Regions from separate parts of the Xenorhabdus ishibashii genome, predicted to be linked through region 2. Evidence: predicted binding sites of a transcription regulator. Region 2 holds the regulator's gene; each other region holds the start of a gene.
What was found. Region 2 encodes PurR, which represses purine synthesis genes. Its sites were predicted from a motif close to CANGCAAACGTTTGCNTG; they were not measured.

Region 1 (2,212 bases), on a different contig from region 2:
TCACGGGCAATTTTTTCCCCCAATTTCCGTCCCATCCGTAATCGGGCGTTATATACTGAAATCTTGTCAATAAAGGAATCAGGGCGAGCGAAATAGACAAATTCGAACAAACAAGGGGTTAATGACGGGTTTTCTGCGCACTGGCGCGTAAACAGTTGCCCATTCTCAGTGATATAAATCGCTTCCCCAGAAGCCACATCACGCAAGAATTCAAAACCCAATGTATCCAGCGCTACACTTTCCGATGCCACCATGTATTCATTGCGACCATCTTTCAGTGTTTTCTTTCCCAACACCAGAGGGCGAATGCCATGTGGATCACGAAAAGCCACTATTCCATGCCCAATAATCATGGCAACACAAGCGTAAGCTCCACGAATTTTTTTGTGCATTTTTGAGACTGCTGAGAAAACATCATCAGGCTCTAATGGGAAATGGGGAAATTGGGCTAATTCATTGGCAAAAATATTCAATAGAATTTCGGAATCTGAGGTGGTGTTGACATGACGGCGGGCATTTTCAAACAGCATTTTTTTCAATTCATGTGCGTTTGTCAGATTGCCGTTATGTGCCAACGTGATACCAAAAGGAGAATTCACATAAAAGGGCTGCGCTTCAGATGCACTGGAACTACCCGCTGTAGGATAACGGACATGCCCAATTCCGATGGTTCCCTGTAAACGTAACATGTGCCGTGTCTCAAACACATCCTTGACCAAACCATTAGCCTTACGTAAACGAAACCCATTGTTACCATCAATCGTTGCAATACCTGCTGCATCTTGTCCACGGTGCTGAAGCACCGTCAATGCATCATAAATCGACTGGTTAACCGGTGTAAAACCGACGATACCGACAATACCGCACATGTAGCCTTTCCTCATCAGCCAAGCGGAGAGCGTTATCTCTCCGGCAGGAAACTCGACGCACTTTGTAGGTAGTCAAAAAACCACCTGATAATTTGACTAAACTGAGGGATCAGTTGTGATTGTTGCCAATCCTGACTTTTGGGCAGTGGCGTGAAAGAGTCCGCAAGAAACAAAATAGCAGAGACTACCAAGACACCACGCAAAGCGCCAAAACAGATCCCCAAAACCCGATCAGTACCTGACAGGCCCGTTCGCTGAACAAGTGAACCAATGACATAGTTTACTACCGCGCCAACAATCAATGTTGCAATAAACAGGATAGCAATCGCTACCCCATTACGCACCAGTTCATCCTCAAGACGGGTAAAATAGGCCGCCAGATAAGTATAGAAGTGGCTTGCAACAAAGAAAGCACAGCCCCATGTTATCAGGGAGAGCGCTTCGCGAACAAAACCACGAATCAAGCTAACCAGTGCCGAGAAACCAATGATGGCAATAATCGTATAATCAATCCAGACCATATTTTAATCCAAAAACAGGCTCCCGACATTCAGGTCGGGCGCATTCTAACAGAAAACGAAAACGTTTGCGTAGCAGATTTATCACTCTACTGAAAATTAACCCTTACAGATCTCCACTTCCCATAAAAGTCAATCGAATTATTTATGGCTTATAGTTTTTGATCTGCCCTTGTAATCCCGTAAGTTCCTTCAATTCAGGCAAAACAGATTCCAGTGTCTGCCTTGATGCATTCGGCCCTACATAAATTCGGGTTAATTGTCCCTGTACAGGAAAAGAAGGAACTGTATATACCTGATGCCCAGAAAGACGCAGTCTGGCCACTATCTCACCAACTTTATCCGAATTTTTTAATGCACCAAGCTGAACAACATATGCCGTAGCCTGAGGGGGCTGTTCTGTTGGCTTTGGTTTAGTTTCTGGCTCGCTTTCAAAGCGAGGTTCAGCTTTAACCTGTGGCTTAGTTTCCGCTTTCTGTTGAGGAGATGACTCAGATTTCACCGCTGCCTTAGGATTTTGAGTGACAGGAGGTGCTGTCATTGGCTCTGAAAGCGATGGCCGGGACAGCATGTCTATATCTGGCTCTTGCTCCTGTGATTGCATTGCTTGTGCAGCACCTTCGGGCGGTGTAGATGGCATGTTTTGTGTCAATGGTGGAATTGAATCAATATCTTCTTCATCACCAGGTTTTGGCACCAAAGGGATTGCAGCAAATTGATCTTCGTTATATTTCTTATCGCCATCAAAAATCATAGGCAGGACAATCACACCCAATGCGACAAGAACGATGGTTCCAACCAAACGATTTTGAAATTTACTAGCCA
Region 2 (2,212 bases):
GCTGTTGCCAGAACAGGAAGTTTCAGTGCGGCTGCGTCAGAACTTCATCGTGTACCTTCTGCTGTCAGCTATACGGTAAAACAGCTTGAAGACTGGTTGGCTGTACCTTTATTTGAACGTCGTCATCGTGATGTTGATTTAACGGAAGCAGGGGCAATCTTTGTTAAAGAAGCGCGTTCTGTTATCAAAAAAATGAATCACACTCGGCACCAGTGCCAACAGGTTGCTAATGGCTGGCGGGGGCAATTTAGTATTGCGGTTGATCAGGTCGTGAAGCCAGAGCGAACGCTTCGGCTAATTTTGGATTTTTATCGCCATTTTCCAGATATTGAGTTACTTATCTATCCTGAAGTTTTCAATGGCGTATGGGATGCCCTGGTGGATGGACGAGTGGATGTCGCCATCGGAGCAACACGTGCTTCCCCTGTTGGTGAGCGATATAGCTTCAGGGATATGGGATTTATGCCTTGGCTGTGTGTAGCCAGCCCTGAACACGAACTGGCAGCCATATCGGAAAAATTGAATGATGACCAAATGCGGCCTTATCCCAGTTTATGTCTCGAAGACACTTCGCGTAGCTTACCTAAGCGTGATACATGGGCTTTGAATAATCAACGGAGATTGATTGTTCCTGATTGGGATGTTGGATTAAGTTGTTTGATGGATGGATTGTGTGTAGGCATGGTGCCCAAACACCGTGCGCTACCGCTGATCCGTAAAGGTAAGCTGATTACACTTGAACTTGAACAGCCCTTGCCTGACAGCCCATGTTGTTTGACATGGTCGCAAAAAAGCCACTCACCGGCATTAAGCTGGTTACTTGATTATCTGGGGGATAGCGAAACGCTTAATGCCGAATGGCTGCAAGAAAATTAACCGTCAGCGGCGATAATCGATAAAAGGTCCATCTGCAACAGAGCGCCGTTCAACAAGGCGTGGATGGACTTCGATAGTTTGTGCATCCTCACGTTTATTGATGATCCGATCCAGTAACATTGAAAAAGCCATTTGTCCTAAACGCTCTTTGGGCTGGTGGATGGTTGTCAATGCGGGTGTAAAATAGCGGGCATTGCGGATATTATCATAACCGATAATTGAAATATCTTGTGGAACGCGCAACCCCAACTCATCGGCTGCACAGATCGCCCCCATAGCCATGACATCTCCACCACAAAAAACAGCGGTTGGACGATGTTTTTGATTCAGGATTTTGTACATGGCCTGATAACCAGATTCAGGTTCAAAATCACCTTGTACAATCCACTCATCACGAATGGCGATATTGGCTTCTTTTAGTGCCTTGAGAAAACCTTGGTGGCGTCCTCCCCCAGTATTTCTTGCCAATGGCCCAGGAATAGAGGCAATATCACGATGACCGCGTTCAATGAGATAACGGCCAGCCAGATAACCACCATGAAAGGCATTATCAATAATCGCATCGGTAAAATCACCTCTGGATTCTCCCCAATCCATGACCACCATAGGAATATTGCGATAGCCTTCCAACATACTCAAAAGTTGCTCAGGGTATTCTGAACACATGACCAGCAAACCATCTACTCGTTTTTGTGCCAGCATCGCGAGATAAGCTTTTTGTTTATCAAGGTTGTTATGAGAATTACATAAAATCAGTGTGTAACCTTTGCTATAGCAGCTATTTTCAACCGATTCTATGATCTCAGCAAAGTAGGGTGCTTCACTTGATGTTGCCAGCAATCCAATGGATTTGGTGTGGTTAACTTTTAAGCTGCGAGCAACGGCACTGGGGGAATAATTCAATTCTTTAATAGCAGCCCAAACTGCGGCCTTTGTATCTTCGGCGACGAAACGGGTTTTATTGATAACATGGGATACGGTTGTGGTCGAAACACCAGCGCGTTTAGCCACATCTTTAATCGTTGCCATGAAAAAAGGACTCCTGACCTTCTGGTCTAATTTATATACCCTTTATCTTTCTAGTCGGGTATAGCTATTTGTTAATCGTTTGCCAATATATTTATATACGGGATGATGGTTGGCAATAATTTAGCGGTAAACTTTGAATTTTGTCTGATCTAACTCAAAAGTGAAAGTAATAATCGATGCTATAAAGAGTATGAATTAGATATTGCGGTATGATTTTTCGATAATACGACAAATAACCGCCTAAAATTTATGGTGTTGAGGTGTCTTAATTTTCACATTGAGGATGTTCTATGGATACAGATCTGAA
Region 3 (2,212 bases), on a different contig from region 2:
ACGCCTGTTTGCAGATAGGACAATTTCCATTCAGTGCGCGGTCAGAAATATCGCGAGGGGTAATATCTTCGGCGACTTGACCGTTAAGTTTCATCAGAGAACGGTAAATATTCACCAAACCAGGTCCAGACAGGACACGTTCAGCGGAGACATGACCATATTCTTCACGCAGTACGCTCAACATATGATCTTCTTCCGTACTCTCTGGCGCAAAATCCACATGACCACCTTCACCAGGTAAACTCATCCATTGGGTTCCTGTGTGAATAAGATGCGCGACACCTAACCCAGTTCCTGCACCATAAACCGCAATGGGACGTTTAGCCTGAGGTTGCTTTCCACCAATCTGAATTACATCATCTGCTCCCAAAACCGGAATGGCGAGGGAAACGGCAGTAAAATCGTTAATCACCTCAAAATGTTCCCATCCCAGCGATGCTTTCATTTGGCTAACAGAAAAACGCCAACTGTGGTTGGTCATACTGATCACATCATCTGTCACCGGACAGGCAATAGCGATACAGCCATATTTGACTTCACAGTTCTTCTGTTTCAAATATTGGCGGATAACAATTTCAAGCGATGGATAATGTGCACAGGGATAGAATTCGACTGCGCTCAGTTGCCCAGTATCTACATCACATAATGCCAGACGTGCATTTGTACCGCCGATATCACCTACCAGAGCATAAGTTGTCATGGTTTATCTCCTTAATTCTTACAGAAATCCTAATGAACCAGTCAAAAATCGAATTGAGGGGATTTTACACAAGGTCAGGCTTAAAGGCCGCATAAAAATGTGTCGATATGGAGCAGGATCCAGATAATTTTGCATCGGATACATATCCTTTAGTTTTCGAGTCACTTTAACCTACTGAATATGCGTTTTATCATCCTCAATGTGATTATCGCTTGATTCTTATCCCTGATTCACTGGATAATCGTCCGCCTCAAATTTTCTCACAGTTTCTTTATCCAGAAAGCCAAACGATTGCGCAAACGAATGGCTAAACCCATGAACACGGCACTAATTGTTATTATCTTGTGACGTAATCGTTTTCGTTTGGCGAGGTGAAGAAATAGAACGAACGCTTTTTAAAGCGACATATTTAACAGAAGCAGGGGAAAAACATGTCTGGTATGCAGGCACCAACTCAATGCAAACTCGATAGGTATTTTAAGATTACTGAACGTGGATCGACAGTACGTCAGGAAATTCTTGCCGGATTAACGACATTTTTGGCGATGGTTTATTCCGTTATTGTGGTACCAGGGATGCTTGGGCAAGCGGGATTTCCTCATACCGCCGTGTTTATTTCTGTTTGTCTGGTGACCGGTATTGGTTCGTTATTGATGGGATTGTGGGTCAATTTGCCAATGGCGATTGGTTGTGCGATCTCATTGACTGCATTTACCGCATTTAGCCTGGTATTAGGGCAACAAGTAAGCATTCCTGTGGCACTTGGTGCGGTTTTCCTGATGGGATGTTTATTTACGTTAATTTCAGTAACGGGCGTGCGAGCGTGGATTTTGCGCAATATGCCAATGGGCATTGCACATGGAACGGGCATTGGCATCGGGTTGTTTTTATTGTTGATTGCAGCTAATGGTGTTGGCTTGGTGATTAAGAATCCACACGCAGGTTTGCCTGTTGCGTTTGGTTCATTGGCTTCATTTCCTGTAGTTATGACGCTATTGGGGCTGGCAGGTATTATCGGTCTGGAACGAAAGAAGGTGCCTGGCGGTATTTTGCTGGTGATTATCGCAATTTCTATTATCGGCTTGATTTTTGACCCAGCCGTTAAATATCAAGGATTATTTAAGTTTCCTACATTAGGGGAAGATGGCCTGTCTCTGATGTTTAGTATGGATATTATGGGAGCCTTACAGCCTATTGTATTACCCAGTGTTTTGGCGCTGGTAATGACAGCGATATTTGATGCGACGGGTACTATTCGGGCTGTAGCGGGGCAAGCTAATTTATTGGATAAGAGAGGCCAGATTATTAATGGCGGCAAGGCACTGACAGCAGATTCTGTCAGTAGTATTTTTGCTGGGGTTATCGGTTCTTCTCCCGCAGCGGTTTATATTGAGTCTGCCGCAGGAACCGCTGCTGGTGGTAAAACGGGTTTAACAGCTTCCGTTGTCGGTATTTTATTCCTGTTAATTTTATTCCTGTCTCCGCTGTCGTATTTGGTTCCTGGCTATGCTA

Region 1: the regulator PurR is predicted to act here: its motif matches at 1,445-1,462, upstream of cvpA (colicin V production protein).
Region 3: the regulator PurR is predicted to act here: its motif matches at 1,047-1,064, upstream of Xish_RS04530 (NCS2 family permease).

What each region holds. Positions count from the first base shown of each region.
Region 1 covers NZ_NJAK01000001.1:2,975,577-2,977,788, reverse strand. Annotated here, with positions in the region: gene purF (amidophosphoribosyltransferase) at 1-869, opposite strand, end outside; gene cvpA (colicin V production protein) at 902-1,390, opposite strand; gene dedD (cell division protein DedD) at 1,533-2,212, opposite strand, start outside; gene folC (bifunctional tetrahydrofolate synthase/dihydrofolate synthase) at 2,206-2,212, opposite strand, start outside.
Region 2 covers NZ_NJAK01000002.1:432,498-434,709, reverse strand. Annotated here, with positions in the region: gene punR (DNA-binding transcriptional activator PunR) at 1-876, shown strand, start outside; gene purR (HTH-type transcriptional repressor PurR) at 880-1,905, opposite strand.
Region 3 covers NZ_NJAK01000001.1:974,609-976,820, reverse strand. Annotated here, with positions in the region: gene glk (glucokinase) at 1-700, opposite strand, end outside; gene Xish_RS04530 (NCS2 family permease) at 1,132-2,212, shown strand, end outside.